Regions from separate parts of the Spirosoma sp. KUDC1026 genome, predicted to be linked through region 1. Evidence: riboswitches for the same ligand, from Rfam matches in the RefSeq annotation. Region 1 holds a riboswitch; each other region holds the start of a gene.
The links. Region 1 has a riboswitch for thiamine pyrophosphate ahead of thiS (sulfur carrier protein ThiS). Riboswitches for the same ligand answer to the same signal wherever they lie in the genome.

Region 1 (7,609 bases):
TCTTCCAGTCCCAGTAGGGCACCCAGCCCAATCTTGTGAATGCCTGCACGGCCCAGTCGGTTGGGGGTTTCGAGTCGGTAGGCAAAATTTGATTTTTTGCCCCTGGGGTGATGGTTTCGGTAGGTGGCCTGGTGGTACGTTTCCTGGTAGATGAGTACTGTGTTCAAGCCTTCGGCAATGAGTTCTTCGTACTCCGGCTGATCCAGTGGTTGCACTTCTATTGAAACGTGCGCGAAATGCGGCTGCAGGAGTCGAATGGCGTTTTTTAGGTACGGTACCCCCACCGTCTGATTGGCTTCACCCGTCACCAACAGCACATGTTCGTAGCCCATTTGCCGGATGGCTTCGGCCTCGCGCAGAATCTCGTCGTCCGTCAGCGTGCGTCGGCGAATTTTGTTGTCCAGACTAAAAGCGCAATAGGTGCAGATATTCTGGCATTCGTTCGAGAGATAGAGGGGAGCATACATCTGGATAGTCCGGCCAAACCGTTGCTGGGTCAGCTGGTGGCTGAGCTGGGCCATCGGCTCCAGGTACGCTTGTGCCGCCGGTGAGATCAGGGCTTTGAAGTCGTCCAACGTGCGTCGGGACCGGGCCAGCGCCTGCTCCACCTGCCGGGGCGTGGTCGCATAAATGTCGCGTAGCACCGTGTCCCAGTCGTAGCTACTAAACCAGCTTAGGGTGTTCATAACTCGTCAAGAAAAGCGGTTAATGGACTGCTGGCCTGCGCGTAGGCAACAGGACGAGCCAGCCGGGCTTCGTAGGCCATCCGACCCGCTTCAACAGCCATTCGAAAAGCTGTAGCCATCCGGACGGAATCATCCGCAACGGCCAGCGCGGTGTTGACCAAGACAGCATCAGCCCCTAGTTCCATAGCTGCAGCTGCATGGGAGGGTGCCCCCAAACCGGCATCCACCACCACGGGAACCCGGCTCTGCTCAATGATAATTTCCAGGAAGTCCAGCGTGCGAAGCCCTTTGTTCGTGCCAATAGGAGCGCCAAGTGGCATGACAGCCGCAACGCCTACTTCTTCCAGCCGCTTGCACAGTACGGGGTCGGCGTGGATGTAGGGCAGCACCACAAAACCTAGTTTGACAAGTTCCTCGACGGCTTTCAGCGTTTCAATAGGATCGGGAAGCAGGTACTTCGGATCGGGATGAATCTCCAGCTTCAACCAGTTCGTCTCTAAAGCTTCGCGGGCCATCTGAGCCGCAAAAACGGCTTCGCGGGCTGTCCGGACGCCCGACGTATTGGGCAACAACTTGAATTGTGGATGAGCCAGATGCGCCAAAAGGTCGTTCTGCTGATCATGGGCGCCAATGCGTTTCAGAGCCACCGTAACCAGTTCCGTACCCGACGCCAGTAGGGCGTCTTCCATCTGTTGGGTCGAGCCGAACTTACCCGTCCCTGTAAACAGGCGGGACGAAAACGTGTGCCCGGCAATAACGAGTGGTTGGCTATCAAGGGTGTTCATGAGCGGTTATTTTGACGGTTGTTAGCGTAAAATACTGGCAGAACTGCTGGGCTTGCTCAATGGGGTTAGCCGCGCCACTGATAGCGGACGAAACGGCTACGCCATGCAGCCCCGCCTGGAGCAGAGCCGGAATGTCGGCCAGCGTAATGCCACCAATCGCGACAATGGGCAGCGAAAAACCTTCACTTTGTAAGGTCGAAAGAACTGACTGGTAGCCCGTCAAGCCCAGGATCGGGCTTAGCTTTTCCTTTGTGCTTGTAAACCGAAACGGTCCCAGGCCTACGTAATCCGCGCCGTTCTGGCCGTGTAGACGAATGGTTTCTAGGGTGTTGGCCGTGCCGCCGATAATAAACGTATTGCCCAGTAATGCTCTTGCTTCGGGAACAGGCATATCGTCCTGCCCCAAGTGCACGCCATCGGCTCCCAGTTCAGCTGCCAGTTGAGGATTATCGTTAATAATCAGTCGGGCGTTGTGTGACCGGCAAACGGACAGGGTATCCTGCGCCAAGACTTTCCAATCGGCATATGACCGGTTCTTAACTCGGAGTTGAATCCAGTCAACACCCGCCTGGCAAGCCAGCTCTGCCTGCTCGGGTCGGGTGACGAGGTAATGTAAGGGACTAATAATCATAGATACAACTGGCTACCCTGTTGGGCAAACTCTTTCGCTTTCGTCTGCATCGCCTGGTCAAACACCTCTTCATCGGCTAGCCCGTTCTGTTCGGCGTAGTCGCGTACGTCCTGCGTAATCTTCATCGAGCAGAAATTGGGACCGCACATCGAGCAGAAATGAGCCGTTTTAGCCCCTTCGGCGGGGAGGGTTTCGTCATGATATTCACGGGCTGTGTCCGGGTCGAGTGAGAGGTTGAACTGATCCTCCCAGCGAAACTCGAAACGGGCTTTGCTGAGGGCATTGTCGCGGTACTGCGCTCCCGGATGACCTTTCGCCAGATCGGCCGCGTGGGCCGCAATCTTGTAGGTGATCACCCCATCCTTCACATCTTTCTTGTTAGGCAGTCCCAGGTGTTCTTTGGGCGTTACGTAGCAGAGCATGGCCGTGCCGAACCAGCCGATCATGGCCGCGCCGATACCCGATGTGATGTGGTCGTAGCCGGGTGCAATGTCGGTCGTCAGTGGCCCAAGCGTGTAGAACGGCGCTTCGTCACACTCCCGCAACTGCTTGTCCATGTTTTCTTTGATGAGGTGCATCGGTACGTGCCCCGGCCCTTCAATCATTACCTGTACGTCGTGTTTCCAGGCAATCTTGGTCAGTTCGCCCAGCGTTTCAAGCTCCGCAAACTGGGCCGCATCGTTCGCATCGGCAATAGAGCCGGGCCGTAGGCCGTCGCCCAGCGAGAAGGCCACATCGTAGGCTTTCATAATCTCGCAGATATCCTCAAAATGCGTGTACAGGAAGTTCTCTTTGTGATGCGCCAGACACCATTTAGCCATGATACTGCCACCCCGCGACACAATTCCCGTTACGCGTCGGGCCGTCAGCGGAATGTAACGCAGCAACACCCCCGCGTGAATCGTGAAGTAATCAACGCCCTGCTCCGCCTGTTCGATCAGCGTATCGCGGAATAGCTCCCAGGTCAGCGCTTCAGCCTTGCCGTTCACTTTCTCCAGGGCCTGGTAGATAGGCACCGTTCCGACGGGTACCGGGCAGTTCCGGATAATCCACTCGCGGGTTTCGTGAATGTTCTTGCCTGTCGACAGATCCATCAGCGTATCGCCACCCCAGCGGCAACTCCACACGGCTTTCTCTACTTCCTCCTCAATACTCGACGAAACCACCGAGTTGCCGATGTTCGTGTTGATCTTGACCAGAAAATTCCGGCCAATAATCATGGGCTCGCTCTCGGGATGGTTGATGTTGGCCGGGATAATGGCCCGACCAGCGGCTACCTCCTGCCGAACAAACTCGGGGGTAATGTGGCCTTTGGGCGTGTTGGCCCCAAAACTATTGCCCGGATGCTGTTTGCACAGTGTGGATTGGCTGTTGAGCGCCGGTCCCGCATCGGCGTACCGGCCGGTGCGGTCGATACGCTGGTTTTCCCGGATGGCGATGTATTCCATTTCGGGCGTGATAATGCCTTTGCGGGCGTAATGCAATTGCGTCACATTCTGGCCCGCGCGGGCTCGGTACGGATGGCGAATGTGTGCAAACCGTAGGGCGTCCAGTTTCTGGTCGGCCAGGCGTTGGTTGCAGTAGTCCGACGAGAAAGCGGATAGCTGTTCAACATCGCCCCGGTCTGTAATCCACGATTCGCGCAGGCGAGGCAGACCCAGCTCCAAGTCGATGGTTACGTCTGGGTCGGTATAAGGCCCGCTGGTGTCGTAGACCGTCACCGGTGCATTGGGCTGGTTCACTTTTTTGGCCCCAACGTACGATACGGTGTCGGACAGGGTGATTTCGCGCATGGCCACCCGAATGTCGTGCAGTTGGCCGGGCACGTAGATTTTGCGGGAGCCGGTCAGTGGCTGGCGCGTGATAGACTGCTGCGTATGCAGTGGCTGGGTTTTGGGGTTTTGGCTCATCCTCCCTGAGTTGCTTGTAAAACCGTGATTTTTTCGTTGCCGGATAAAGAGAATTGTTCCCAGGTGACGCGGGGGACAATGACGTTGTTGACGGCAACGGCGATTCCTTTTTTCTGGGACAGCGCGAGCTGCGTCAGTAGACTACCGAGTGAGGCCGTTGGCGACGTATCAACAGGCTGGTTGTTAACGGATACAGTCATAGTCGTGCGTTAAGGCCAAACGCAGCGCTGGTAGGGGAGACCACAGAAAAAGACAACGGGAGAAACGAGCAGAAAAAGGGCCGAATGGGTATCGGTATGTCAAACCCGGATTAGATTTAATCCTGAGGAATCGAGTGTATAAACAACACAATTCCAGCTAATTGACGTACGGATAACTTAATTAATATACGACCTGTGTTCTTGCTTTTCCCTCCGCAGGTATTATCCTGTTCAGGTTCAAAGGGTGATATCTCAGCCCGTTCGGGCACCCCTAAAGCTTCGCTGTTTAGCAACACAAAGGTAGAAAACTTTTTAATACGAGCGGTTCCCAACTAACAAGACTCCCGCTAGAAACGGTATTATCGACATCGATAGTGCTTTTTTTCTGTCATCCCGACATCAGGAGGGATCTTTGGGAATGAAAGAAACGGACTCCCGCTTAGTGTCCGGCTCGAGGCTGTATTTCTGCTTAAACAGATCTTCTGCCTGCTGCCGGGTTTGATTGACAAAAACGGCAAAATAATGATATGGCTCTTTCTGATAAGTAATCAGGACAACGGGGCTGAGGTTGGTAGATAGGCCGCAGTTTGGTTTTGTATAGTGGCAGTTGGTGAACGTTCGTCCGTGTAAAATCGGCCAGTCAGTCCCTTTTGTTGAGCAGGACAGTGGAAGAGCGCCAAGTGCACGTGTCCTATTTCATGTGTCCCAGCTCACGTAGTGCCTTAACCCACTGGATGTACCCCGCGCCAACGAGATGTAGGCCGTCGTTGGTGTATCGAGCGTCGAGTTTACCGGCGCTGTCGGCGAGGTAAGCATGCAGATCGACGTAGGGCTGACCGTTTTCGGCGGCTAGCTGCCGGAGCGCATCGTTGAGTGCCTTGATGTGGGCGTCTTTGCCCTGATGGCGTTTGAACTGCGGGAATGTATCGTTGGTAGGGAAAACGCTTTGCAGATAAATGCGGGTACGGGGCGATTCCCGTCGGATCTGCTGAACGATTAACCGGTAATTCCGAATAATCCGCTCGTCGGGGATCTCACGGGCTAGGTCATTGATGCCGATCAGCAGAAAAATTTTGGCCGGTTTCGACGCGGTCACTTCGCCCAGTCGGGCCAGTACGCCAAACGAAAGATCGCCCGAGATGCCCCGGTTTTTGACGTGGGGATCATCGAAGAGTTCAGCCCACTCGCCAAAGTCACTGATGCTGTTGCCCAGGAAAATGATTTCCTTTTTGGTGTTGGGCAGGCTTTCGAACAGGGTTCGTTTCTGTTCGTAGAACGTGCTTCGGAACGTCGTGTCGGGTGTGGCGGTCTGTGCGAACGCGAAAGTGGCTGCCAGTAAGAACAGAAAGGTAGCAAGGCTGCGGGTAAGCCAAGCGTATAGGGATAGGTTCATGGGATCGGGGAGAAAGCTGCAAAATAAGGCAGATGGCCTATACAGGAAAAGACTTTTTTCGGCAGCTATCGGTACGCTGACCAGAGACGGCCAGTATATTTACGGAAACGAATACCAGCTGGTCGGCCCGTTGACGAATGCAGCCCGGGAAGCCCGGTGTAAACGTGGCCCGGCATGGGCATAATTTCCAACGTCTCGTATGTCTTACCAACCGATAACGGTTTCTACGCCAGGGCGCATCTGCCTCTTCGGCGAACATCAGGATTACCTGGGCCTGCCCGTCATTGCTGCCGCCATTTCCTGCCGTATTCAACTAACCGCCGAACGGACAAGTTTGCCGGACGTGGTGCTGCAGTTGCCTGATATTGGTAAGGAAGAGCGCTTTGGCCTGACTACGCTGCCGCTAACGTACCAGAACGATCGCGATTACTTTCGTTCGGCTGTTAACGTACTGCTCCGGGCGGGATTCACGTTTTCGGGCGGGATCGCGGGTGAGGTGCGAGGCGAAATTCCCATCAACGCTGGTACGTCGAGTTCGTCGGCGCTGCTGATTAGCTGGCTGAACGTACTATCCCGACTGGCGGATGAGCCGCGAATTCTACCCGCTACCGAACTGGCCGAACTGGCTTATGTGGCTGAGGTGCTGGAGTTTGGCGAACCAGGGGGCATGATGGATCACTACTCGACGGCAGTTGGGGGCGTTATCTACCTGGAGTCGCAGCCCAACATTCGCCTGGAAGCGTTTGCGCCCACTTCACCCGCGGCTCAACTGGGTACGTTCGTACTGGGTAACTCGCAGGACCCGAAAGACACCATCGGCATACTGGGCCGGGTGAAGTTCGGGATGCTCCGTATCGCCGATCAGCTAAGAGCGATGAACCCGGCATTTTCCCTGCATACGACCGCCATTACGGAGCTGCCCGAGTATAAAGACGTGCTGACCAAGGATGAATACATTCTGCTGAAAGGCAACATTGAAAACCGGGACATCCTGCGCGAAGCCCTGGATACGCTGCAAACGCCCCACGAACTGAGCGGTGGTCTGGATCACGAGAAGTTTGGTCAACTGCTGACCGATCATCACACCAACCTCCGCGACGCCCAGCAGATCTCGACGCCTAAAATCGATCGTATGATTGAGGCTGCGCTGAACGCCGGAGCGCTGGGTGGCAAAATCAACGGATCGGGTGGGGGAGGCTGCATGTTTGCCTACGCCCCCGAAAACCCCGAAGCCGTTGCCGAAGCCATCGAACGCGAAGGGGGCCGCGCTTACATTGTTAGTATCGCTGCCGGAACCACGTGTCTGCAGGATTTGACGTTGTCGGGAGAGTAGTCGGTAGAACGTGGGTGACCAGATAGTCAAAGTAAGGAACCTGCCCGGTTGCGGATCAGGTTGCAAGCTTTCCTACGATTCCCTAGGCGACTAACGACCGAATGACCTGGGGCGACGCCACAGAAAAAATAGAAAAACGCTGGCCAGGCTGATGGCTACCAAAGGACCGGCCCACTGATCGGAAAAGGACTGAATGGCAGCTTCGGCTGGTGATGCCGGATTATACAGCACGGTCACCCGGTCGCCGATGGCGTACGCGGCTGGACTTGAATACGTACCGCCGGTCAGTTCATGGTACTGCCCATCGACCGAATAGCGAACAACGGGGACCGTTGCGGTATGCTTCCGATTACTGATCATCTGGATGATCTGTCCTTCCGTCCGTTTTCCCGATGTCAGCAACCGGTAAGCGGTCTGGGCCTGGCGCAGACTGAAGTAAACGACGACCAGCATGAAAAGGGTAATGAATAGCCGCGTAGCTACCGACGTTGATGGTCGGGCGGGTGGTGCTTCCAGAAGAAACAGCTGACTCATGGCTTCGTCGACCGTCAGCGTACGGGCGGCTACCTGGTGCAGTCTACCTTTTATCGTATCTATTGACGGAAGATCTGAGCGGCTGAGGCTGCGGACCAAGGCAAGCAGCCCGGCAACGCTCACCAACCCGAGCAGGC
Region 2 (7,609 bases), 220 kb from region 1:
TTATAGCAAACTGCCGTAAAACATCCCAACCTAACAAGCCATCAATACCTGGAAAGGATAATCCGGCGGCAACAGCAGGCAAATTCTTTATTGTCAAGCCCCCCAGAATTAACGAATCCAGTAGTAATAATGAACCCGGTACGTTTTTACCGTCATAATTACTAAGAGTCATTTCAGTTAACTTTTTTGCACCCAATTGTTTGGCAAATCGGCGGGAAAGTAGTGTGCTTTGTGCTCCTGTGTCGAGGACTAGACGGCAAATCCGTCCATTTATCTGAACTTCAATTACTGGATGACTCTTGGGTCCAAGGTGAATAGGAAGTTCCAGGCTGTCAGTTTTTAGCTGATACTGTACGGGTAGCTGTTGAGCCAGCAGTTTAGCTGAGCTATAAAAACGGGTAGTAATGTGTAGTGAATCGGCAAGTTGCAAATAGCGCTGATAATGGCCCGGCCAGTAATAAAATTCATCCAATAGCAGACCCCATGCAGAAACCTGTTCTATTGAAGTGGTTTGAGCAGGCATGTTTAAAAGCTGCTGTTTAGCTAAGCTATCCCGCCCAAATAACCAGTGATTAACTGCTATCAGATATGTTGTTGTCAATGTATCGCCTACTGATTTTGACAAACCCCTGAAAGGTAAAAGCAGAAGGCAAACGGATAAGATAGTTTTTAACGGCACAGCATTAGTAAGAAAGATAAACAAAACATATAGAGTCAGTTCAGTCAAGGGTGTCACTTGTCAGTCGAGAGTCAGAAATGGAAGCCCAAAGCCCGGCTTGCCAACCGGGGTATTTCCTGTGTCTCAAACTACGTGGCAAACCCGAATTTTCAGCTTATCTAACCGGGGGCGTTTCTCGTCGGTCGGAGCCGGCCAATGAGCCGAAACGGCCTTATTAAAGACTTGGAAGCCGTCACACGGAAGCCTGCTACTACGTTATTGACTATTGGGACAACCCAACGACCCAGGGGATGGTGTGTAAGATAGCTCAACCTTCACATTCTTGTTCAGTTGGGATGGATACCCTCCCTCGGGATGTGCTCCCTGTTACCCAAAAGCTACCCCCGCGCAGAACGACCACAAACGTACTTTCGCTACTTCTTATATTTGAAAACCAAATAGCTCACAACCAACGGATAGTAAGTGCCATCACTAATCCGATAAGCCCCATTAGCACCTAATCGTTGGCACTCTTTGCGAAGTTGTAATTTTACTTCCTCATCTGTATTTAACGTAGGCCTGCTATTGACTGACAAAGCGACAACACCTAATTGCTCGATGTCTTGAGGGTTTTCCTTTTCTAAAAGGAAAACCCTAAGCGAAGACGTATCAGCCGGTAAATCTCCGCTAACTTGAGCAATTGACTTCGTTTGGGAAGTGACACAAGCAGATAAGCAGATGCTTATAAAAAGTGAAATAAGTGATAAGCGAACTAATGTACGTTTCATACTTGATTTCTAATAAGTTAACCTAAAAGGGGCAATTATCTTGTTAGCCAAAAGCCCGAATTTGAAGCCCCAGACCCGCCCAACCGGGGTGTCTGTGTTACCACTTGAAACCTGAAAATGGCAAACCGGAAGCTGCTTTTCGGGACGTGCGGCTTGGCGCCCCAACGCCAGCAAATGAGCAACTGCTTTAGGAAATCTCCCAGCATATAATTATACGCAAAACCACTCAATAGTCCTCGTCAAGACGCCGGAAGCTGTGTCTCAAAAACAGCCCCGGCTAGCACGCTACGCAAGATAAGGGCGTAGCCAGAAAGCCACCGTTGTGTTTATTGTATGGTAGTGCTTACACCTGCCACTCTTCTAACTGATACGCGTCGTTCCAGAAGTACCATTCCAGGCGGCTTGACTGCATGAAAGCGGCCTTCATTTGGTCGCGCTCGGTGGGGCTGGCCGATTCGGCAAGCTGGTCGGTGAGGGCGAGCATTTGGCTGACGACCCAGTCGAAGTCGTCACCGGCGTACGTGTCGATCCAGGCCTGGTAGGGGTTCTGAGGACTGGCCTGGGCATAGATGGACTTGCCTACCTCGCGGTAAATCCAAAAGCAGGGGAGCACGGCTGCCACGCCCACCGCCAGCGACTGGGTAGCCGCTGTCGCGAGCAGAAAATTGGTGTAGGCAAAGCAGGCTGGTTTCTTGCTGGTCTCCGGCTGGATATCGTAGAGCGCAAAATACTTTTCGTGCAGTATCCGCTCCACCCGGATAGCGTTAGTGGCAAACTCGGTGAATTGCAGAATATCGGCGGGTGCCGTGGCTTTGACGGCCAGTTGCGCTAGTGCCCGACTGAAATCAGTCAGGTAAAGGGCGTCCTGCTGGATGTAATACTGAAATTTAGTAGCGGGTAACGTACCGGCGGCCAGTTCCTGCACAAAGCCGTGGGAAAGAATGGTTTCGTACAGGGGCGTAATCTGCTGCCAGAGTTGATCGGTGAAGCGCATAAGAGAGTTTACTGCCAGTTGGAAAAGAAATGATGAACGGGGCCGTGACCGTGGCCGAGTTTGTAGGCTGCCCCCGCCTGTAACGTACCGGTGAGGTACGTTTTGGCTTGATCAACTGCGTCATGCAGGGGCAGGCCCTTTGCCAATCCGGCCGCAATGGCCGACGAGAGCGTACAGCCTGTGCCGTGTGAGTTGGGCGTAACGATACGTTGCGTCGGGAATAGGATTTGTTCGCCCGGCGACGGGCAAAGGATGTCCGTGCTGTCCCCGTCCAGTAGGTGCCCTCCTTTCACGAGTACCGCACCGGGGTACTGACTGCTTAGGTCATTGGCTGCCTGTCGTAAATCGTCAAAGGTCTCAAGCGTACGTCTCAGCAAAACACCCGCTTCGGGCAGGTTAGGCGTTATCACCGTTGCCATGGGCAGTAGGTAGGTTTTGAGCGCGTCGATGGCCTCGTCCTGCAGGAGTTTATCGCCACTGGTAGCCACCATGACCGGGTCGATGACGATGGTGTACACGTCGAAGGCGGTCAACGTATCGGCGATGGTTCGGATAATGTCGGGTGAGTGCAGCATACCGATCTTGACCGCGTTGGTACCAATGTCACTCAGGACAACTTTGATCTGTTCGGCCACAAAAGCGGGCGGGACGGGGTGAATGGCCGTAACGCCCAGTGTGTTTTGCGCCGTGAGGGCCGTAATAACCGACAGCCCGTAGCAGCCCAGCGCCGAAATCGTTTTCAGGTCGGCCTGGATGCCAGCGCCACCACCGCTGTCAGAGCCGGCAATTGTCAGAACCCGGGTGTATGTTTTCATAAGATTGAGCGAGTTGAATGAGTTGACGAGCCGCGTCGTAGGGCGACGGATGCCCACAAATAGCGGACACGACAGCCACCCCCGTTACGCCCGTTTGCCCAATGGACTGAAGGTTCGTAGCGTTGATACCACCGATGGCAAAAGTCGGCAGGTGGGTTTTTAAGCAGATGTCCCTTAACCCCAGCGCACCGAGTTCGCTGACGGTGTCGAGTTTAGTGGGCGTAGCGAAAATGGCCGCCACGCCCAGGTAGTCGATGTCGGCGTATGCCTGAGAAGCCAGCAGCTCGATCATGTTGTTGACCGACAGACCAATAAGCTTGTCCGGGCCGAGGAGCTTACGAACCAGCGGGTAGGGCATGTCGTCCTGACCGATGTGCACACCGTTAGCATCGATGGCCAGTGCTACGTCGATGCGGTCGTTGACGATCAGTCGGGCACCGTAGCGCTGCGTAATGGTTTTGAACGTAAGACCCAGTTCGACAAATGAACGAGTTGACATCGTTTTTTCGCGGAGCTGTACCCAGCGGATACCCGCCCGGCAGGCTTCTTCCACCACAAATGGTACCGTATGGCCCGCCCGCTGGCTGATGTCGCTGTCGGTGACCAGATACACGCGGTTGGTTGTGCTCACAGCTGTCCCAGTTTGAGGTGTGCCGCTACGTCCTGCGCAGTCAGTTGGTAGAGCGCATCCAGAAAATTGAGTTGCAGACTACCGGGGCCGGGCGACCGACGAGCGGCCAATTCTCCCGCCAGTCCCATCACGGCCATGCTGTGTACGGCCGCCTGGAAAGAGTTGGTGTTGACGGCGACAAATGCGCCGATTAGTGCCGTAGCGGTACAGCCCATGCCCGTTACCTTGGTCATCATGGGGTGACCATTGGCGACGGTCGCAACCTGATCAGCGCTGACGATATAATCCTCGGCTCCACTCACGACCACAACGCTGCCCAGTTCGGCGTTCAGTTGGAGGGCGCTGTCGAGTGCTGCCGATGAGCCATGTACGCTGTCGACTCCTTTGGTCCGGGCGTTCAGGCCAGCCAGCGCCATAATCTCCGACGCATTCCCCCGGATCACAGTAGGCGGGGCCAGGTCCAGTAGTTCCCGGCTGATCTGGTTGCGGTAGGGCGTAGCACCCACGCCAACGGGGTCAAAAACAATGGGTTTGCCCAGATTTCGGGCTACGTGGACGGCCTGGCGCATGCCTGCGACGAAATTCTGGTCCAGTGTGCCGATGTTGACCACCAGCGCGCTGGCAATGGTAACGAAATCAGCTACTTCTTCTTCGGCGTGCACCATAGCCGGAGAGGCTCCCAGCGCCAGCAGGGCGTTGGCTGTGTTGTTCATGACAACAAAATTGGTGATGCTTTGTACGAGGGGCGACTGCGAGCGAATCTGCTCAACGTCGTTCCAGATGGATTGGGGTGTTGCGGTCATACGGGTTGCGTTAACAGAGAAAATGCAACCTCAGGGGGAGAAAAGACCGCAGTCTGGCAGAGCAGCAAGCGGAGCTAACTTTTCCCTACGGCAGTACGAACTGCATCAGGTAATAAGGGTATTGTCTCAGTCGATCCGTTTGCAGATCGACACCCCTAAAGTTGTGCGGTAAAGGTACGTGAATTTTTGACAACCGATCAACCTGCTCTTGGCCAGAAGAGAAGCATTGGCTCAATCCTGTTACCTTTGGCACGCTATGCCTACCAAATTTTTCCCGTCTCTCCGCGCTATGTGGCTGCCCCTGTTCGTGTTGTCCTTTTTGCTCACGCACTGCCGCTCCCGCCAGACAACTGAACAAACACGGGTAACCGACAGCCGCCAAGCGAGTCCGTCGACGGGACAAGTTTCCATCCGACACGCCAAAGGCTTTTCGGTTGAGTACCTGCCTGGGTACAAACGGGTTCGTATTTTCAACTCGTCGGCCGCCGACAAAGACACGGCTACGTACGTACTGATTCCCCGGGGAGCCGCCAAACCGACGAATCTGCCAGTTGGTCAGGTGATCGAAACGCCCATTCGGAGCCTTGTTACGTTGTCATCGATGCACATTGGTTTACTCAGTTTCCTGAACGCCGAGAACGTATTGGTCGGCGTCGATAACGCGACGTATATTTCGTCGCCCCAGGTGACGAAGCGGGCGGCTGAAGGGAAAATCAAGGAGGTTGGTGGCGATCAGACGCTCAATGAAGAAGCCTTGATCGCCATGCACCCGGACCTGTTAATGGTATCGGGAAGCCCCACAGCGCAGCTCAATCGGTACCAGACATTAACCCGGGCGGGTGTGCCGGTGCTAATCAACTCCGAATGGCTGGAAACGACCCCGCTGGGCCGGGCGGAGTGGGTCAAGCTGGTGGCTGTGCTGCTGGATAAAGAAGCGCTGGTCAATCAGAAGTTTACCGAAGTCGAAACGGAGTATAATCGGCTAACGGCGATGACGAAGAACGTACCGAAAAAACCCAGTCTGATTGCGGGTATGAGCTATAAGGATGCCTGGTTTGTGCCCTACGGCGACAGTTACATGGCGCAATTTTTCCGGGATGCGGGCAGTACGTATCACTGGAACGACACGAAAGGGCAGGGGGGACTTGGTCTGAGTTTTGAAGCCGTTTATCCTGTCGCTCTCACCGCCGATTATTGGGTGAATGTAGGTACAGCTATCACCAAAGGGGATATCGTGGCGCAGGACGTTCGCTACGGCGATTTCAAAGCGTTCAAAACGGGGCAGGTATTTAACTACAACAAACGCGTGAACAAACAGGGGGCCAACGACTACTGGGAATCGGGCGCTGTCAACGCCCACCTTGTCCTCGCCGATCTGATCAAAATTCTGCACCCCGATCTATTGCCGGAACATAAGCTGGTTTATTACCAGCGGGTTAAATAAAGTCGTTACGTATTCTACTTTGTTTTTGTCATCCCGACGTCAGGAAGGATCTTCGGTAAGAGTAGTCAAAAAAGCCAGCTAGCGAAGATCCCTCCTGAGGTCGGGATGACAAAAAAGTGAAAAGAATTACGCTTCGACCCAGTTTACTTTTTCTTCGATGGGTTTGCGGATGGCGGGCTTAGGCTCGGCGTTATGATAGCCCATGTAGAAGAATCCCAGACATTTTTGATTGTCGTTGAGGCCCAGGAACTCGTGTAGTCGAGCCGGGCTGCTTGGCGAACTCCAGTAGGAACCAATCCCCAGGGCCGTTGTCGTGAGCCACATGTTCTGCACGGCGCAGGCTACGGCGGCTACTTCTTCCCATTCCGGCACTTTGTCGCTGTGTACGTCCATGATGATGGCCATGACACAGGCCGATTTCAGCACTTTGGTCCGTACACCTTCGTATTTCGCTTCCGAATAGGCTTCTGGCGCCGTTTGCGCTTTGTAGGCATCGCCGAAGAAATCGGCCAGTTTCTGTAGACCTTCACCCCGGAAAACAGTGAAGCGCCAGGGCTGAGTCAGGCGGTGCGTCGGCGCGTAGTTAGCGCTTTCGAGTACCTCTTCAATTAGCTCACGCGGAATTTCCTGATCGGTGTAGCTAGGTGGAAAAATACTCCGGCGGGTTTTGATAAGTTCGGTGATTGTGTCTGCGGATGTTGTCATATTACTACGTTAGTGTCTTACAGCCAGATGCTATTTCTGCTGAACCTTGAATAAACACCGGCGCGTTAGTTCGCGCAGTGCGATGGTTTTACCCCCGCTAAATTACGAGGAAAGTGGGAGGGGAGAAGCTGTCCGCAAAGATTCGGTGATCAGCCTGACCTACTGACCCGACGAAACCTTCATCAGAATAAGGCCCGCGACAATCAAAAGAGCGGCCAGAAACCGAGTCGCGTTAATCGGCTCGCCAAGCAGAAGAATGCCGACAATAAAGGCACCTACGGCACCAATGCCCGTCCAGATAACGTAAGATGTGCCCAGCGGCAGGGTTCGCATCGCCAAAGCCAGCAAACCAAAGCTGGCCATCATGGCAACAACGGTGATGAGGGAGGGGACGAGCCGGGTGAAGCCTTCCGACTGCTTCATAAAGTAGGCCCAGACGACTTCTAACAGACCCGCGAAAACTAAATAAACCCAGGACATGACCAAGACGGTTTTAGAGTAACCGGGCCGTCCCGAATGCGCTTCCCGCTCTGGGGGAGGTCGTCCTCCTGGTTTTTACTAACCTGTTGGTAAAGGGTGGCAGGCAATACAAAGTGCACACACTCCAGACAAAGAGGGGCAATTAGGAGCAACTGGAGCCATTCAGGTAGTTACGATCGATCAGTAGTCGCGCTCTGAGACGTCTCCTTCTCATCGGCGGTGGATCGTTTCTTCGTCCACAGAAAGTTTTTGGGCTTCTGGTTCTGATCAGCGGCTTCAACGAGATCAGCA
Region 3 (7,609 bases), 1.8 Mb from region 1:
CAATAACACCCGGTAGGAGCTCACTATGGGCAAAATCGCGGGCAGCTTCCTGCACCGCCCGGTGCTCTTCCGACAAATTGAAATTTAACCCCTGTAACTCCATTCCTGTCGTTGCCATATGGTTTCAGAAAATACTCGTGTTGCTCACTAAAATAAAAAAAGTCAAACAGTATGCACGCATACTATTTGACTTTCCTGAAAATTAGTCGTCTGATCTTACACTTATTCAAACAGCAGTACGAGTAGCTCGGCAACACAGGCAGGTTTTTGCTCGCCTTCCACCTCGAAGGCACATTCGATTACAGCTCGTACGCCGTTTGTGTCTTCGTTATCATTTTGCGGCTCGGCGTGGTGCAGCCAAGCTTTCAATCGTAACTGACTGCCAACAGTCACGGCTTCATGGAAGCGAATTTTGTTAGCGCCATAGGTTACCATCGACGTAACCGATTCAATGTTAATGAGTTGATCGAGCAGCTTGGGGGCCAGTGCCAACGTCAGAAAATTATAAGCACCCGCTTGTGTGGGTTCGCCCGTTACCAAGGCGAACTGGTCAATCATTTCCTGAGTAATTGGCATGTAGCCGGTTTCGCCGAGCGGTTGCCCAGCCTGCGCGAAAAATTCAGCCAGAGTGGCGAAGGTTTGCATGAGTCGTTGAGTTTTATGCAACTTTACCGGTATGACCGGAGCCGATGCTGTTTACTATTTTTCGTTTGGGCATTACCGAATCGCATACCGAATTTTTGGTAACGGCCCAGCTTCATTGCTGGCTTTTCACGGGTTTGGTCAGACGAGCCGCGTTTACTGGTCACTACAGAAAGCGGTTGGTAATCGGTATACAGTCTACGCCTTTGATCTGCCTCATCATGGAAATAGCCAATCAAGCATTGATCAACTACTAACTAAAACGGACTGGGAAAGGTTAGTAAGCGATTTTCTACGGGCGCACTCTATAAAGCAGTTTGCCTTAATGGGATTTAGTCTGGGCGGCCGCTTTGCCCTGATAACAGCAGAGCTGTTTTCAGACTGGATTACAGATTTATATCTGATTGCTCCTGACGGCATTGTTCGCAATCATTGGTATGACCTGGCTACCAGATCAGCTATTGGCAGGAGCCTGTTTTGTTACGTCCTGCGGCATCTATCGGTTCTAACAAATCTGGGGCACGGTCTGACCAGAATGGGGCTTCTGAACCGAACGTTTATGCGCTTTGTGGAGCACTCAATCAGTACGCCAGGCCAACGGCAGCTGGTGTACCAGGTCTGGACGCAAACCCGGCTTATCTGGCCAGCCATCGACGAGTTGGGTGCGGCTTTAGCAAAACGCACTGTACCGGTTTGGATATTTCTGGGCGCGTTCGACCGGATAATTCCAGGATACTACGTCCGCCCGTTGTTTCGTCTTCTGACAACGTACCAGTTAACGATTTTCAGGAGCGGACACAACCGGCTGATTGAATTAACCGCCGGCGAGCTAGCGAAGCGCCCGGCGCACTACCTGCCACAGCCCGGCAATGGACACAACGATTAGCCCAATAACGACTACCTGTGTCCAGAGACTACTGTTCGGATTATCCAGCAGCGTGCGTATTTCGTGGGCCTCGTGACCCGACCAGACAGCCAGCAACGAACGGGGCGTCATCCCCAGGAAGCCGCCCAGCAGAATGTTTTTAAGCCGCGCACCCGATAGCGCGAATAAAAGATTGGTCAGACCAAAGGGCAGAATGGGTGAGAGTTTGGCGAAAAATATCACCTCAAGCTCCTTCCCCCGAATCCGATCCAGTACCGACTGCGCTTTGGGATTACGACGCAGGAATTTGAGAAATCGGTCGTGGTCAATCCAGTGGACCAGTAAATTGATCAGTAGAATTCCTCCCAGGTTGATGATGAAGATGGGCAGCACCGCATTCCACCCCAGAAAATAACCGAAGATGAGCGCCAGAATAGTGGGCGGGGTCAAAGCCGCCGATGTGATGGTGCACACTAACGTAATCAGTGCCCACTCCCAACCCGTAAATTCAGCAATGAATTTCTCGTAAACAACCGCATAGTAAGTCAGCACCGACGTAAAGACGACGGGTGTTATGGATAGTAATACGCCCGCAATGGCTGGGCCCGTGATTTTAGATCGTATATAAGGGTTCACTACGTAACAAACCTCAAAAGGCCTGATGTTGTTGATGGCCATTTACTACCTTCGGGCATGAAATTCGGAACAAAAGCCATTCACGCGGGGATCGAACCGGACCCAACAACGGGCGCCATCATGACGCCTATTTACCAAACGTCAACCTACGTTCAGGAATCGCCGGGTAAGCATAAAGGCTATGAATACGCTCGGACGCAGAACCCTACGCGAACCGTGTTGCAAAATAACCTGGCTGCGCTCGAAAACGGCAAACATGGAATTTGTTATGCGTCGGGACTGGGTGCTACCGACGCCATTCTTAAACTCTTCAAACCCGGCGATGAAATTATTGCCAGTAGCGACCTCTACGGCGGCACATACCGGATTATGGTGCGGGTTTTCCAGGAGTTTGGCCTGACCTTTAAATTTATCAGCTTAGACGACCCAGCCAATCTGGAAGCGGCCATTACGCCCGCGACGAAAATGGTCTGGATTGAAACGCCAACAAACCCACTCCTTCGGTTGGTTGATATTACGGCTATTGCTGTGATCACGAAACAGCGTGGCATCCGGCTCGTTGTCGATAATACGTTTGCTTCGCCTTATTTACAAAACCCACTCGATCTGGGCGCTGATATCGTGGTGCACTCGGCAACTAAGTACCTCGGTGGCCACTCCGATACGGTTATGGGCGCTATTGTCTTGAATGACGATGAGATAGCCAAGCGATTGGAATTTATTCAAAATGCCTGTGGTGCCGTACCGGGCCCGCAGGATTGTTTCCTGGTATTGCGAGGTATCAAAACACTGCACGTCCGGATGCAGCGCCACGGTGAGAACGCCCTCCAGGTAGCTCAATACCTGGCGCAGCATCCTAAGGTGGGTCAGGTTTATTATCCAGGTCTGACCGACCATCCGGGACACGAGCTGGCGAAGCGGCAGATGCGCGGTTTCGGCGGCATGCTCTCCTTCGAACTCAAAGGCGATTCCATGCCCGAAGCGGTTCGGGTGATGGAGAGTTTCCACGTATTCTCCCTGGGTGAATCGCTAGGAGGGGTCGAATCCCTTTGCACGCACCCCGCCAGCATGACCCATGCCAGTATTCCGAAAGAAGAGCGGGAAAAGAACGGATTGAAGGACACCCTGATCCGGCTCAGCGTCGGTATTGAGGACATAGCAGATTTAATCCAGGATCTGGAACAGGCAATCGGATAACAAAAAAGGGTCGGCGCAAACCGACCCTTTTTATTGATTAAAATCGTACCCTCACCCCTGCCAGGAAGTTTCGTCCGGCCTGTGGATAGTAGCCATTGTCGGCTCGTACGGCTCCTTCTGAAATGTAGGCATACGTATATCCATTCGACTCGTACAACTCATTGAAGACATTGTTGAACAGCAACGTAAACGTAATTTCCTGCGCAAATTTCGGTTTCAGCGAGTAAATCAGTCGGATGTCATTGGTGAAATACGAATCCAGTTTCCGGCTTTCATTCGACGTATTGTCCAGATATTGCTTGCCTACATATTTCGACAGCAAGCTTAACTCAAGCCCTTTCACCGGTGTGTACATCAGCTGGGAACCACTGATTACGTTGGGCGAAAAGGCAATATCTGTCTTGCTGTACTGCCGTGCTTCCTGGAGCCCGTTGTCGAAATTGTCGAGGTACTCCGTGAAATTCCGAATTTTGTTCTGGCTGAACGTGGCGTTCAGATTCCATTGCAGTTGATTCGTCAGACGCGCCCCGGCTTCTAGTTCGACACCGGCCCGGTAGCTGCTCGGTACGTTCACCCGATTATAAGCGCCAACGTCGTTCAACTGACCCGACAATACGAGCTGGTTCCGGTAGTTCATGTAATACGCGTTTGCCGTAAACGCCAGCCGGGTAGTTTGCAGTTTGTAGCCTGCTTCGTAATCGATCAGAGCCTCTGCTCTAGGGCGACTTACGGGAGTTGATTGTGTATAATCATCCCGGTTTGGTTCGCGGTGGCCAACCCCAACCGACGCATACACCGAATTTTGATCGTTGAGTGTGTACGTCAGACCAGCTTTAGGATTAAAAAATGTCAGGTTGGCATCCTGCTGTACGTTCTGTAGCTGACTGTTGAAACCCAGGAACGAGTAATCAATGCGCCGAACCTGCAGGTCGGCGTAGGCGTTGAGTTTCGATGTGAACTGATAGAACGCTTTGGCATACAGATTAAAATCCGTTTTGGTAGCGTCGTCATTGTAGTATCGATCCCGGATGTTCGTGTTTCCGGCAACCCGCGCCCAGATGATTTCGCCGAAGTGAGCGCCTTTATACTGGTTCCAGCCCCCACCAATGTTCATTGTCAGCTTTTTAAAGCTGTTAAAGTCGAGCGAAAATACACTGCCGTAAAAGTCATTATCCAGCCAGCGACGGCGGATAATGTCCGTCCGCGTGATGACCGAATCGCCGATCACGACGTTGGGCAGACCATAATTGCTGTACCGGTCATTCGGGCGATACTGCTCGTAATACCCCCGCCCTTTCGTGTAAAAGGCCGACACATTCAGTCGCCAGTTTCGGCTCAGCTCGTGCGACGTAATGAGCTGGTAGTTATCCTGTTGATAGTTATCCGTTTCGTTGTCGTACGTATAGACATTGTATGTCCGGTTGGTACGTAGTAAATCTGCGGGTACTCCACCCCACGATTGGTAAGTCTGCTCCTGCCCGGAGAAAACATTCAGCCGGAAAAAGCTTTTCTTGGTGTAGTAGCCACCGGAGATATAGAACGATTTCAGATCCGAGAAAGCCCGATCGACGTAGCCATCCGAATAAATTTTGGACAGGCGGGCATCAAGTACGAAATGGTTATTGAGCAGACCCGTTCCGGCTAGTACGTTCACTTTTCGGGTACCGAACGAACCCGCCGAGACATTTGCTTCGGCATACGGCTTTTCCTGAAGCTGGTTTGTCTGAATGTTCAGCGAAGCACCGAACGCGCCGGCCCCGTTCGTCGACGTACCAACGCCCCGCTGAATCTGAATACTACTCACCGACGACGCAAAGTCGGGCATATTCACGAAGAAGGTTCCCTGCGACTCAGCGTCGTTGTACGGAATTCCGTTCAGCGTTACGTTTACCCGCGTGGCATCCGATCCCCGAATCCGGATGCCTGTGTAACCCACGCCAGCACCCGCATCGGAGGTAGTAACAATAGAAGGCGTGAAATTGAGCAGCTGCGGAATATCCTGTCCTAAGTTAAGCTTGTTCAGATCCCGGCGCGATACGTTCGTGTAGGCAATCGCTGACTTCTGATCGGCCCGGGTAGCGCTCACCGTTACTTCATCCACAACAACGGCGGTCCTCTGAAGGCGTATCGAGATGGTTTCGTTCTGCGTTGGTTGCAGCTCTCTGATTTGGGGCTCGTAGCCCAGGAGCGAAACTCGTAAAGACAAAGGTCCCGACGGTACGTTAGTTAACTGAAACGTACCATCTGTCTTTGTGAAGGTGCCTTTGTAAGTCCCTTCAATGGTAATGGCCGCGCCGGGTAAGGTCTCGGCTCCGTCGGCGTCAACCACAGAACCTGAAATTGTAAACTGCGCCCATGCGGGTAGCACTGACAGCCAACACAGGGCTGCCAACAGATAAAAGCGGTTATACCGCCCAATCATCGGTTTTTTCATTGCGAAAAAAACATGATGATAGGCCAAGGGGCCAAACCTACCTTTTGGTTGTCAAAAAGTTAGTATACATGAACTCCGTTTCCCTTCGCCGGCATTACCCGGATCAGGTTCAATGGGTATAATCTCAGCCCGTCGTTTTAGGGCACCCCTTAGAAGATTAGCGGCACAAATCTACACCATTTCTAAAAACAAGATCATTGATGTGTCGTTAATTAATCTAAGTTGCATGAAAGCCGATTGATACGAGCACAAAAAAAGACATAGCGTAGAGCAGGCGTACCTTTGAGGTGCGAAAACATTGATAACCCGCTCTGGCTATGTCTGAAAAAGTGCTGGCAATTTACTGCTTTCTGGATGACTTTTTTCTGGAAACCAATCATCGTGGCTCCTGCAAACCACAGGCCACACCAAAAGTACCGGATAGTATCGTGCTGACGACCGCCATCATATCGGCCCGCTTCTTCGGCGGAAATCAAGCCTCTGCTATGCTCTATATGGCTGACAAGCAAGGCGTTCTGATGCTGGAAAAGTCGGCTTTTAATCGGCGGTTGCATCGCTTGGCGCACACACTGAGTGTGTTGTTTTACTATCTGGCTGACTTTTTTAAAGCGCTCAACTTGGGTGGCCAGTACTTGATTGACTCCTTCCCTGTGGCCGTCTGTGATAACATTCGCATTGGTCGCTCGCGCTTGGTAGAAGGGGAAGACTACCGGGGTAAGATCGCATCCAAACGTCGGTTCTTCTTTGGGTTTCGCGTTCAACTCATCACCACTGTTGATAAACAGCCGGTGCAGTTTTTTCTTTTACCTGGCTCGATGGTGGACGTAACGGCCTTGCAGATGATGCACCTGAACTTGACAGCGGGCAGCGAGGTGTTTGGCGATGCTGGTTATACGGACTATGAACAGGAAACGTTTTATGCCGATTGTGAACAGATTTACCTGCAGATTCAACGTAAACGCAACAGCAAGCGGCCCGACCCAGCTTGGCAAGTTGCTTACAAAAAGGCGTTGCGTCAGCGTATTGAGCAAGCCTTCACGGGGCCGCCCGGCGGTCAAATCACGATGCGGTTTCCCAAAAAGATTCATGCGGTTACGGAAGCCGGTTTTCTGATCAAGATCGTCTTGTTTCTGCTGGCTTATGCCCTCGAAACAAGCTTATGACATACAACTTAGATTAATTAAACAAATCAGTTAGTACCCATATGAATGAGTTTGATTTGGTTGTACTCCAGGAAGATTCTGGTGACGGCCGACTGAAACAGGGTGATGTTGGCACGATTTTGACTGTATACGGAGACGGAAAAGGATTCGAGGTTGAGTTTGTTACGTTGACTGGCGAAACGGTAGCCATCGAAATTTTACTGCCGCATCAGATTCGCTGCGTTCGACCGTCCGAAGTAATGTCTGTCCGTGATACAGCCATTGGATAAAAAATCTTTATGTAAAGTTTTGAGGCTTACACTTTTCCACAAGTCTAATTATTTCTAATTTTGCAATCCAAATTGCAAAAGCATGAGCAAGAAGAACAGCGGATTGGATTTTTTAGAAGACCCGGACGCGTTAACTGGTCAGTTTGAACGGGCCGAATATTTTTTTGAGGAGAACCGGAATGTCCTTTTCGGCGTCCTTGGTGGTATTGTGCTGCTGATTGTCGGTTTCTTCGGCTATCGGTATTACGTGAGCAGTCAGGATGAAACCGCCCAGGTTGAGCTTTTTCCGTCTGTCTATCAACTCGAAGCTGATTCTCTGAAGCAGGCGCTGAATGGCGATGGCAAAACACCCGGTCTGATTTCCGTTGCTGACAATTACGGTTCGACACCCGCTGGTAACCTC

Region 2: it holds a riboswitch for thiamine pyrophosphate, as region 1 does, so the genes downstream of both, thiM (hydroxyethylthiazole kinase) here and thiS (sulfur carrier protein ThiS) in region 1, are expected to answer to the same signal.
Region 3: it holds a riboswitch for thiamine pyrophosphate, as region 1 does, so the genes downstream of both, HU175_RS03045 (TonB-dependent receptor) here and thiS (sulfur carrier protein ThiS) in region 1, are expected to answer to the same signal.

What each region holds. Positions count from the first base shown of each region.
Region 1 covers NZ_CP056032.1:4,733,978-4,741,586, reverse strand. The annotation lists gene thiH (2-iminoacetate synthase ThiH) at 1-686, opposite strand, end outside; gene HU175_RS19825 (thiazole synthase) at 683-1,471, opposite strand; gene HU175_RS19820 (thiamine phosphate synthase) at 1,458-2,102, opposite strand; gene thiC (phosphomethylpyrimidine synthase ThiC) at 2,099-4,012, opposite strand; gene thiS (sulfur carrier protein ThiS) at 4,009-4,212, opposite strand; TPP riboswitch at 4,404-4,495, opposite strand; gene HU175_RS19805 (GDSL-type esterase/lipase family protein) at 4,904-5,605, opposite strand; gene HU175_RS19800 (galactokinase family protein) at 5,805-6,938, shown strand; gene HU175_RS19795 (DUF3592 domain-containing protein) at 7,029-7,609, opposite strand, start outside.
Region 2 covers NZ_CP056032.1:4,949,106-4,956,714, reverse strand. The annotation lists gene HU175_RS20740 (retropepsin-like aspartic protease) at 1-727, opposite strand, end outside; gene HU175_RS20735 (hypothetical protein) at 1,093-1,446, opposite strand; gene tenA (thiaminase II) at 1,790-2,440, opposite strand; gene thiD (bifunctional hydroxymethylpyrimidine kinase/phosphomethylpyrimidine kinase) at 2,449-3,255, opposite strand; gene thiE (thiamine phosphate synthase) at 3,215-3,886, opposite strand; gene thiM (hydroxyethylthiazole kinase) at 3,883-4,689, opposite strand; TPP riboswitch at 4,755-4,856, opposite strand; gene HU175_RS20710 (ABC transporter substrate-binding protein) at 4,946-6,133, shown strand; gene HU175_RS20705 (nitroreductase) at 6,260-6,838, opposite strand; gene sugE (quaternary ammonium compound efflux SMR transporter SugE) at 6,998-7,318, opposite strand; gene HU175_RS20695 (YdeI/OmpD-associated family protein) at 7,489-7,609, opposite strand, start outside.
Region 3 covers NZ_CP056032.1:701,291-708,899, forward strand. The annotation lists gene HU175_RS03020 (acyl-CoA dehydrogenase) at 1-118, opposite strand, end outside; gene HU175_RS03025 (MaoC family dehydratase) at 223-645, opposite strand; gene HU175_RS03030 (alpha/beta fold hydrolase) at 677-1,528, shown strand; gene HU175_RS03035 (TVP38/TMEM64 family protein) at 1,472-2,143, opposite strand; gene HU175_RS03040 (cystathionine gamma-synthase) at 2,201-3,340, shown strand; gene HU175_RS03045 (TonB-dependent receptor) at 3,378-5,774, opposite strand; TPP riboswitch at 5,838-5,934, opposite strand; gene HU175_RS03050 (IS982 family transposase) at 6,092-6,937, shown strand; gene HU175_RS03055 (DUF4926 domain-containing protein) at 6,979-7,206, shown strand; gene HU175_RS03060 (tetratricopeptide repeat protein) at 7,289-7,609, shown strand, end outside.